Regions from separate parts of the Yersinia mollaretii ATCC 43969 genome, predicted to be linked through region 2. Evidence: predicted binding sites of a transcription regulator. Region 2 holds the regulator's gene; the other holds the start of a gene.

Region 1 (5,777 bases), 360 kb from region 2:
TTATCTTCTTTCCAACGGTAACCGCGTAGGACAAGGCGAACTGGAAGAGGGTCGCCATTGGGTCAAATGGGAAGATCCATTCCCAAAACCTTGTTATCTGTTTGCACTGGTTGCCGGTGATTTTGATGTCTTGCGCGATAAGTTCATTACCCGTTCTGGCCGTGAAGTGGCACTGGAGCTTTTTGTTGATCGGGGCAACTTAGATCGTGCTGATTGGGCGATGACCTCGCTGAAGAACTCAATGAAATGGGATGAGACCCGTTTTGGCCTGGAATATGACCTCGACATCTATATGATTGTTGCCGTTGATTTCTTCAATATGGGTGCCATGGAGAATAAAGGGTTGAATGTATTCAACTCAAAATATGTACTGGCAAAAGCAGAAACCGCGACAGATAAAGATTATCTGAACATTGAAGCGGTTATTGGGCATGAATATTTCCATAACTGGACGGGTAACCGAGTCACTTGCCGTGATTGGTTCCAGTTAAGTTTGAAAGAGGGGTTAACGGTATTCCGTGATCAAGAGTTCAGCTCTGATTTAGGCTCACGCTCTGTTAATCGAATTGAAAATGTGCGAGTCATGCGCGCGGCACAGTTCGCGGAAGATGCCAGCCCAATGGCTCATGCTATTCGCCCAGATAAAGTCATTGAGATGAATAACTTCTATACCCTAACGGTATATGAAAAAGGTTCAGAAGTGATCCGCATGATGCATACCTTGTTGGGCGAACAGCAATTTCAGGCCGGTATGCAGCTCTATTTTGAGCGCCATGATGGCAGCGCAGCGACCTGTGATGATTTTGTTCAGGCAATGGAAGATGCCTCTAATGTCGATCTCTCCTTATTCCGTCGCTGGTATAGCCAATCGGGCACCCCAATACTGACAGTTCGTGATGATTATGATGCTGAAAAGCAGCAGTATCATTTGCACGTTAGCCAGAAAACGTTACCAACCCCAGATCAACCTGAAAAACTGCCATTACATATCCCACTCGATATTGAGCTATATGACAGTAAAGGCAATGTGATCGCATTGCAGAGAAATGGTTTGCCGGTTCATCACGTGCTGAATGTGACCGAAGCGGAACAGACCTTTACCTTTGATAACGTCGAACACACGCCGATTCCATCTTTACTGCGTGAATTCTCCGCGCCAGTTAAATTGGATTATACCTACAGTGATCAGCAGCTCACTTTCCTGATGCAGCATGCGCGTAATGAATTCTCTCGTTGGGATGCGGCACAAAGCCTGCTGGCGACCTATATCAAGCTTAACGTTGCCAAATACCAGCAGAAACAGCCGCTGAGTTTACCCACTCACGTGGCAGATGCTTTCCGCGCAATATTACTTGATGAGAGTCTAGATCCTGCGTTAGCCGCACAGATCCTGACACTGCCTTCCGAAAATGAGATCGCGGAACTGTTTACTACGATTGATCCGCAGGCTATCAGTGCGGTGCATGAGGCGATTACACGGTGTTTGGCTCAAGCACTGTCCGATGAGTTGCTAGCTGTGTATGTGGCTAATTTAACACCAGTTTATCGTATTGAACATGGTGATATAGCCAAGCGAGCATTGCGCAATACCTGTCTGAGTTATCTGGCGTTTGGTGATAAAGAGTTTGCTAATAAGCTGGTCTCTTCACAATATCATCAGGCCGATAATATGACTGATTCGCTGGCAGCAATGGCAGCAGCAGTTGCAGCACAGTTACCTTGCCGTGATGAGTTATTGGCCGCCTTTGATGTACGCTGGAACCACGATGGCTTGGTGATGGATAAGTGGTTTGCACTGCAAGCGACTAGCCCGGCAGCGGATGTTTTGACTCAGGTGCGTGCTTTGCTTAAGCATCCGGCATTTAGCTTGAGCAATCCAAATCGTACTCGCTCATTGGTTGGCAGTTTTGCCTCTGGCAATCCAGCCGCATTCCATGCCAGCGATGGTAGCGGCTATCAATTCCTGGTTGAAATTCTCAGTGATTTGAATACTCGTAACCCGCAGGTGGCTGCTCGATTGATCGAACCCTTGATCCGCCTGAAACGCTATGACGCAGGGCGTCAGGCTCTGATGCGTCAGGCGCTGGAGCAATTGAAAACGCTGGAGAACTTATCCGGTGACTTGTTCGAGAAGATAACCAAGGCACTGGCAGCATAACACCCAGCAATGGCGCCCGTGGTTATATAGTGTCTGTGTTATATAGTACCTGTGGCTATATAAAAGACGCAGGGTAATGGCATAGGGTAATTAAGTGACTGACCATAATGAATCTGATTATTGGTCAGTCACATTATCGCCGCGCCGCAGTGAGAGGATAGAAATGCCCGCTTTGTGTCTTTATCTCGTCTTACCTGTAATAATTAACACTTTGTTATCAAGCTAGTGAAGCTTGCCACTCTTTGCATGGCTTTACTTAGCAAACGTTTACTTTCCTGAAAGATGAACTTACCATTCCTGCATCTATCCACAGGTTGGAAGTCGGTCAGCTAACTGCCGTGAATTTATATAGTCACATAAATTGAACGCCATTGGCTGTAAAACGACAGACTGAACACCCGCTAACGCTTTGTCGCTGGTCGCTTAGGAGATCACATGTACTATCCTCTCGTCAAAAAAGCACTATTTCAACTTGATCCAGAACGTGCTCATGAATTCACGTTTCGCCAGTTAAAACGTGTTACCGGTACACCGCTCGAATTTTTGGTTCGTCAGTCGGTGCCAACGAAACCGGTAAGTTGCATGGGGCTATCATTCAAAAACCCATTAGGTTTGGCAGCGGGTCTGGATAAGGACGGCGAGTGTATAGATGCACTAGGCGCAATGGGGTTTGGCTTTATCGAAGTAGGCACAGTGACACCACGACCACAGTCCGGTAATGACAAGCCAAGATTATTTAGGATCGTTGAGGCCGAAGGTTTGATCAACCGGATGGGGTTTAATAATCATGGGGTTGATAACTTAATTGAAAACGTCAAAAAGTCACATTTTGGCGGTATTCTAGGTATTAATATTGGCAAGAATAAAGATACGCCAGTAGAACAAGGCAAAGAGGATTACTTGATTTGTATGGATAAAATATATCCATACGCTGGATATATTGCGATTAATATTTCCTCACCTAATACACCGGGATTACGATCCTTACAGTACGGCGAAGCATTAGATGACTTGTTAGCAGCAATTAAAAATAAGCAAACTGAGCTGCGCGAACGACACAATAAGTACGTTCCGGTTGCAGTAAAGATCGCACCGGATCTTACAGAAGAAGAGTTGATCCAAATAGCCGACAGTTTAGTTCGCCATAATATAGATGGTGTTATTGCAACTAATACAACACTCGACCGCTCTCTCATTCAAGGATTAGATTATTGCGAACAAGCCGGTGGTTTAAGTGGCCGACCATTACAATTACGTAGCACTGAAGTGATTCGCCGCTTATCGCAAGAACTACAAGGGCGTCTACCCATTATAGGTGTCGGCGGAATTGATTCGGTTACGGCTGCTCGAGAAAAAATGGCTGCTGGTGCTTCTTTAATTCAAATTTATTCCGGATTTATCTTCCGTGGGCCAGGTTTGATTAAGAATATCGTCACTCATATCTAATTATTTATCTTCATTACAGGTCGGGGGGTTTATTTCTTCCTCCGGCTCGTCTATATTTTACTCCGGTAGATTAAATATACAGCGAAAGCCTCACATGAATTTAATCCCCCTCGATGGGTGAATACTCAGTTATTGAGTCAATGATGTTGGTAGCATGGCGAGAAGGAAGAATATGCGAATTAAACCAGATGATAAATGGCGTTGGTATTTTGATACCGAACACGACCGACTGATGTTGGATTTAGCCAATGGTATGATATTTCGCTCACGCTTCCCGTCTAAAATGCTGACCCCAGACGCTTTTGATGAATCTGCATTTTGTGTTGACGATGCTGCGCTCTATTTTGAATTTGAAGATCAATGTCGCCAAATTAATCTGAGCAATGAACAACGATCCGAATTGGTGTTAAACGCACTGGTCGCATTTCGTTACTTAAAACCGTTAATGCCCAAAAGCTGGTATTTTGCTCAACAGCCTAAATCTTTTGCGCCGCAAAATGCGGAGTTGGCTGTAGTCAAAGTATTAGATAGCGGAGAAGATGTTCGTTTGTTAGTGGTTGAATCAGGCGACTCTGCCAGCTTATGTTTATTAGCGCAGTCTCAGGTCATATTAGCTGGGCGTCAGCTCGTGCTGGGCGATGCGATAAAAATAATGAATGACCGCTTGTTGCCACTAGTGATTGAAGAGACTTATCCCGCCTCAGTCTTTGACCGGGCGGTCTAATATCCTCATCTTTTAAAAGACTCATTTACCTATAAGTGTAATATTGCCTTTAGGGATACAGCTGCAACAAAGAATAGTCCCATCATTGCCAATGGCACTTTGTTTTAACGGTGCAACCTCGCCATTCACTAATGTAATTCTGCAACTGCCACATATCCCAGCCCGGCATGAATAGGGAACACGGATATTCTGCTGTTCCAATTGTTCCAATAACACCTGCTGATTATTGCCATCAAAGCGGATGCCATTATATTCAATTGATACCGATTTGGATTGATCTTGTGGCGCATTAACGCTTTCAATCACTGTGCCTGCGGCATAGGGGCGTGGTGGTTTGGTTGACAGAATTTCGACTTCATCACCGACCCGAATAATACCGCTGTTTCTGGCCACCATATTTTGACCAAAATCGATATCGCCATTCTCCGCCGTTCGGAATGTCTGTAGTGTCCGTAATGGTTCGCCAGTGGGATGCTTCCGCCCGCGTTCAACGCTGACTGTCGTTAATACGCAGCGACTGCATGGCTTAACCAAATCAAAGGTAATATCGCCGACCCGAACCACTTTCCAACTGTCTTCAGCAAATGCACTGGCGCCGGTCACCACTAAATTGGGCCGAAATTGTTCCAGCTTAATACTGCCGGGACAACGTTGCTGTAACTCTTTAAAGGAGGCTTCGTTGATCAGCAGGTAAGGGAAGCCATCGGCAAAAGAGAGTGGAACTTCTGGCATGGGTTTTACCCGGCGGGTTAATTCCGTGCCAAGCCAGCGCAATTGCACTTCGCGCTGAAAATAACCACTGAGCCAGTTGTTGATATCGGCAGGGGCAATCAGCGCAGTAAAATGATTTCCCCAAACTTCGGTCGGTTCGGCATTGGCTAAAAAATCATTAAAGCGGATACTGGCACTCTCGCCATCGGGGGCGGTGAGGTATAAACCATCCGACATTAATGCCGGTGTAAACATCACCATCTTTGGATTCTGACGCGCAGTAATAAAAGTGCCATCCAGCTCAGTAATCATAAATACGCGGTCAAAGGCTAATCCACTGCTGCTGACTTGTGCATGAGAAAGCTGCAAACCGCGCATGGATTTCACGGGATGAACGTAGAGTCGAGAGAGGGTAATCACCATTGCCTCCGTGCGAGTATTAAATTTAGAAGGAGCAACTTTATGACAAGCCGCTGGGATTAGCTATAATGCGCAACAATTTTCTTTTTGGTGATAGTGCGATATGAACTCTCTGTTTGCCAGCACGGCGCGTGGACTGGAAGAACTGTTAAAAAGCGAACTCGAAGCGCTGGGCGCTCACGACTGTAAAATAGTACAGGGTGGGGTACATTTTCAGGGCGACGATCGACTCATGTACCAAAGTTTGCTGTGGAGCCGACTGGCTTCGCGCATCCTGTTACCGCTTAACGAATTTAAAGTTTACAGTGACTTGGACTT
Region 2 (5,777 bases):
AATCCGGCGCTACATGCGGCGAATATCATCACATTGCCGCTAAATACCGGAGATTTTAGCAACTGCCAGAAACTGATCGCCGTCTTATGTTGGTCGGCCTTATCGGTCACGGATTTTTTCCGCTCTTTCAGCCGTGCGGTTGGAATCAGTAGCAGCAGTGTGATGACCAGTAGGACGACAAAGATTGAGCGCCAGCTGAAGTGGTTTAACAGCCAGGCACCCAGCAGGGGGGCGAGCGCCGGAGAGAGCGCAACCAATGGCATAATGGTGGCAAAGACACGATTGGCTTTACCGTCACGATAGCGATCCACCACCAAGGCTTGCCAGCTCACGGCCGCAGAACAGACCCCCACCGCCTGAATAAAGCGCAGGATCAATAGTTGCGTGGCCGTTTCCACCCACAGAATCCCCAAACAGCCGAGGGCAAATAACCCCAGTCCGGCTAACAGCACCGGCTTACGGCCTAATTTATCAGATACCGGCCCCCAGATAAGCTGGGCGATAGCAAAACCCGCGAGAAAAATGCTCAAGCTAGCACTGATGGATCCAGCGGAGGTTTGCAGTTCTTGTTGCATGGCCCCAAAGGCGGGTAAATACATGTCGGTGGCCAGATAACCCAACATGCTTAAACCAGCCAGATAGAACATGAAGCTAGGTGTCGTTTTCATTCTTTATTATTCTCTATTTGAAAATGTGCAGGCGCTGCTGTTGTAAATAGATTGTTGCAGGCAATTTGTGGCGGAGGGCATTCTATCCGGTGAGTGATTCTGTTGTGAAACGGTAATATTTGCGCCATGCTGTCAAAATATTTGATAGCTAAGTGATTAAGCTGAAGGGGCAGAAAATAATGTGGTCCGAATACTCACTGGATGTGGTTGACGCAGTGGCGCGTACCGGTAGCTTCAGTGCTGCTGCACAAGAATTGCACCGTGTGCCATCGGCGATAAGTTATACCGTGCGCCAACTTGAAGAGTGGCTGGCAGTGCCGCTGTTTGAACGACGTCATCGTGACGTAGAATTAACCGCCGCAGGTCTGGTTTTTATCAAAGAAGCACGTGATGTCATCAAAAAAATGAATGGCACCCGTCGTCAATGTCAACAAGTGGCGAATGGTTGGCGGGGGGAATTAACTATCGTGATAGATAAAATCGTCAAGCCCCAGCGCAGTCGCCGCTTAGTATTGGATTTTTATCGACATTTTCCTGATATCGAATTACGAGTACGTTATGAAGTATTCAATGGTGTCTGGGATGCATTGGTCGATGGACAGGCAGAAATGGCCATCGGTGCTACTCGCGCAGTGCCTGTTGGGGGGCGGTTTGTTTTTCGTGATATGGGATTTTTAAGCTGGCAGTGTGTGGTGAGTGTCAAACATCCATTAGCTCAGCTAACCGGGCCGCTGACCGATGATCAGCTCCGCCCTTATCCCTCACTTTGCCTCGAAGATACTGCGCGAAATTTGCCTAAACGAGACACCTGGACGCTAGATAATCAGCAGCGGCTGGTGGTTCCGGATTGGGTGACGGGGATCGACTGCCTGTGTGAGGGGTTATGTGTTGGCATGGTGCCCGCCCATATGGTTTCGCCACTGATTGCGCAGGGGAAACTGGCGGCGCTAAACTTGGCGGAACCGCTGCCGGATAGCCCGTGCTGCCTGACGTGGGAGCAGAATAATCATTCGCCCGCACTGGCTTGGCTGCTTGAGTATTTGGGTGACAGTGTCACGTTAAATGCAGAGTGGATGAAAGATGATACTCTATCATCATCTCGTGACTGATGATGATGGAGATCACCGCCGATAGCAGCCTGTACTATCGGCGGGAGAGGATTAACGGCGATAATCGCGGAACGGACCATCGGCAACAGAACGTCGTTCGACCAGTTTCGGGTGAACCTCAATGGTCTGGGGATCTTCGCGTTTGCTGACAATGCGGTCGAGCAGCATCGCAAAGGCCGTTTCGCCCAATCGCTCTTTCGGCTGATGAATGGTGGTGAGTGCCGGGGAGAAATAGCGCGCATTACGCACATTATCGTACCCGATCACCGAAATATCCTGCGGCACTCGCAGGCCCAGCTCATCGGCTGCGCATATTGCGCCCATCGCCATAATATCCCCGCCACAGAACACGGCGGTCGGGCGATGTTTCTGTGTCAGAATTTGATGCATGGCTTTATAACCCGATTCCGGTTCAAAATCGCCCTGAACCACCCATTCATCACGCACCGTGATATTGGCCTCCTCCAGTGCTTTAAGGAAGCCCTGATGGCGACCACCGCCGGTATTGCGGGATAACTGACCGGGGATCGCGCCTATATCACGATGACCGCGTTCAATCAGATAACGGCCAGCCAAATAGCCGCCTTCAAAGGCATTATCAATAATAGAATCAGTAAAATCGCCACGTGCCGTTCCCCAATCCATCACCACCATCGGGATATTGCGATAATCTTCGAGCATCCCCAGCAGTTGCTCGGGATATTCTGAACACATGACTAACAGCCCATCAACACGCTTTTGTGCCAACATCGCCAGATAGGCTTTCTGCTTATCCAGATTATTATGAGAGTTACATAAAATCAGCGTGTAACCCTTGCTATAACAGCTGTTTTCAACCGCTTCGATCACTTCGGCAAAATAGGGCGCTTCGCTGGATGTTGCCAATAAGCCAATGGATTTGGTGTGGTTAACTTTCAAACTGCGGGCCACAGCACTGGGCGAATAATGCAGCTCTTTAATGGCTGCCCACACGGCAGCCTTGGTATTTTCGGCGACGAAACGAGTTTTGTTAATCACATGCGAAACGGTGGTGGTGGACACACCCGCGTGTTTGGCCACATCTTTAATCGTTGCCATAAAAAAATGACTCCTAAGCTTACCTGTTACCGTCGGTAAGTATGATGTTAATCGTTTGCCTGCAGACTCGAAAACACTCAGACAGATGCATATTATTGGGCTGGAAAATGGAATCAGCGGCTTGTCTGAGAGTATTTATTGGACGTTATTAGTCGGTATGCAGTTATGAACTGCGAATTTTGTCTGATCTGGAGTCAAAGTGGAAGAGGTATTCAAAGTTATAAAGTGCGTAATGAGCACAAGATTTTTTTTCTGAATTGTGGGAAGATAATTTAACACAGTAACTTTGTGTCTTTTTCCTACTACAAACTGACCGGCTAAGGAGTTTTTATGGATACCAATCTGAAAATGTCGCTGATTACGACTGTTGGTGCGCTGGCGATGATTATTGCCTTTAGCTTCGTGGCGGTAATGAATTAATTAAGCCGCTTGCCGGTAAAATTATTAAGTAGGGCGGTTTACCCGCCCTGAGTTATTTCTGCTGATGTGCTAACACACCGCCTATCATTTATTGCCTTATCAGGCTAGATTCTTCTCAACGAATGACCAGTTAACCAGCGCCCAGAAATTCTCCAGATATTTTGGCCGCGCATTACGGTAATCAATATAATAAGCGTGCTCCCACACATCGACGGTCAGCAATGGCTTATCATTTGTGGTCAGAGGGGTTGCTGCATTAGAAGTACTGACAATCGCCAGCGTGCCATCTGCTTTTTTAACCAGCCAAGTCCAGCCTGCGCCAAAATTTTTCACTGCGGCATCGGTAAACTGCGCTTTAAACTCTGCAAATGAACCGAATGACTGATTAATGGCGTCGGCCACTTTACCCGTCGGCTCACCACCGCCATTTGGCGACAGGCAGTGCCAGTAGAAAGTGTGGTTCCAAACTTGGGCCGCATTGTTGAAGATGCCACCGCTGGAGGTTTTTACGATCTCTTCCAGTGTCTTGCCCGCAAACTCAGTCTCTTTAATCAGACTATTGAGATTAACCACATAGGTATTGTGGTGTTTTCCGTGGTGGTATTCCAGCGTTTCAGCTGAGATGTGGGGTTCCAGCGCATTTTGCGCATAAGGTAATGCCGGTAATTCAAAAGACATAGCTCTCTCCTTTCGGGGTTGCTCAGGGTGTTTGCTCCTCAAATCCCATCAATAGCCGCAGGCCATAATGTGGCGAAGAGCGGGTAAAGCATAATTGTTGTATTTTTGTTGTGGGTATTAATCTTAACAACTTTCGACAGGAATGACATTGAAAACCATAGGGTTAGAAAGGGGATTGAATGCAAACTCTTCAGGAGTCGTCACTGAGATAGGGGGAGTAAGGAAACACACACCCGACAGCGCCGCCGGATGTGTGTTGAAGGATTAGCGGATAGTTTTTGGTGTGACCACGCGACGTGCGCCCACATAATGATCTTGCCAGTAGTCGTTATCCAGCATACTAATACGGATCTCTTCGCCGGTGCGTGGAGACTGAATAAATTTGCCGTTGCCTAAATAAACGCCGACATGATCGGCAACGCCGCGATTAGCAATATTAAAGAACACCAGATCACCACTCTCTAATTCAGCCCGTTTGACTGGCGCGGCATCACGCAAGTGATACATCTCATTAGCGGTGCGCGGCATTTTTATTCTGATCACATCTTTATAGGCGTAATAAATCAGTCCGCTGCAATCAAAACCGGTATTTGGTGAGGTGCCACCCCAGCGATAAGGCTTACCGACTTGTTTCATCAGTTTACTCATTGCGGTTTGTTTGGCGTGTTGATAGCGCTTTTTATGGGCAGGGCTGAGCTTAATTTTATTATTGGCGACGAGTTCGGTGCTCGCTTTGCCTTGAGTTTTATTTCGATGCCGACCATAAGCCGCTTTTTGACTCTTTTTGACTGCCGCTGTTGTTTTGTTAGCCGCAGTTTTAATATTCGTCTTTTTGGTACTGCTGGTTTTTTTTGTCGCGGGTTTACTGACTTGTTGCGCTTTCTTCTTAATCGTTTTAGTCGTATTAGCGGCTAATTTCTTTTTATCATTATTGGCCGTTGTTTTATTTGTGGTGGTTTTGCTGGTGGACGTTTTATCGCTGGCTATTTTCGCTTTTTTGGTGCTTTTATCGGCTTTTCGCTTTTTACGATCATCAGGGCTGGCTTGACTGATCTGGCCTTTCTTTTGCTCCGCCGACACCTGTGCCTGCGGCGACGCATGCGCCAGATTTAAGAATAGCTGAGTAAACAGCAGCACAAACAGCGTAAGTATTAAACGCATAATAACGCGACCAACCTTAGCCTTAAGATGAATATGAAGAGTCACAGTATTGCCGAAACTCAGGATATAAAAAAGCGAAGACATACAGTATTCTAATCGATATTGTGAGAAAACGTTAATGGCTTCACAATTGCCGCCTTTTTATGCTTTCAATGGACTTAAATCAACCATCCGTCAACAAGTTATATTGGTCACCCTCCCGCTATTCCATTAAGAAGATAATAGTGAAGTGATGGGATCAAAAATGTTATTCTTAAGGCACATATTTGTAGCTGAGATTTAACTCTTCACTGATAGTGAAAAGCCCCTGCAAAAGATGGCGTTTTATTCCAGTGGTGACAGTCGCTACAATAGACCGTACGCAATAATTATATTAAGTAAAAGTTTGTAGCCACTCGATGGCTTGAGGAAGCAATAAATGACCACGATTGATAAAATTCAGCGCCAGATAGCAGAAAACCCAATCCTGCTGTACATGAAGGGCTCACCGAAGCTGCCAAACTGCGGTTTCTCTGCTCAGGCTGTGCAAGCGTTATCTGCCTGTGGCGAACGCTTTGCTTATGTTGATATCCTGCAAAATCCGGATATTCGTGCAGAGCTACCAAAATATGCCAACTGGCCGACATTCCCGCAGCTGTGGGTTGATGGCGAATTGGTCGGCGGT

The links. The regulator PurR, encoded in region 2, represses purine synthesis genes. The targets are predictions, from matches to a motif close to CANGCAAACGTTTGCNTG.
Positions count from the first base shown of each region.
Region 1: the regulator PurR is predicted to act here: its motif matches at 2,415-2,432, upstream of pyrD (quinone-dependent dihydroorotate dehydrogenase).

Region 1 is NZ_CP054043.1:4,000,471-4,006,247, reverse strand. Features, by position in the region: gene pepN (aminopeptidase N) at 1-2,158, shown strand, start outside; gene pyrD (quinone-dependent dihydroorotate dehydrogenase) at 2,594-3,604, shown strand; gene HRD69_RS17860 (cell division protein ZapC) at 3,777-4,328, shown strand; gene HRD69_RS17855 (YcbX family protein) at 4,350-5,462, opposite strand; gene rlmKL (bifunctional 23S rRNA (guanine(2069)-N(7))-methyltransferase RlmK/23S rRNA (guanine(2445)-N(2))-methyltransferase RlmL) at 5,563-5,777, shown strand, end outside.
Region 2 is NZ_CP054043.1:3,636,475-3,642,251, reverse strand. Features, by position in the region: gene punC (purine nucleoside transporter PunC) at 1-668, opposite strand, end outside; gene punR (DNA-binding transcriptional activator PunR) at 848-1,777, shown strand; gene purR (HTH-type transcriptional repressor PurR) at 1,829-2,854, opposite strand; gene cydH (cytochrome bd-I oxidase subunit CydH) at 3,185-3,274, shown strand; gene sodB (superoxide dismutase [Fe]) at 3,374-3,952, opposite strand; gene HRD69_RS16230 (C40 family peptidase) at 4,217-5,113, opposite strand; gene HRD69_RS16225 (Grx4 family monothiol glutaredoxin) at 5,532-5,777, shown strand, end outside.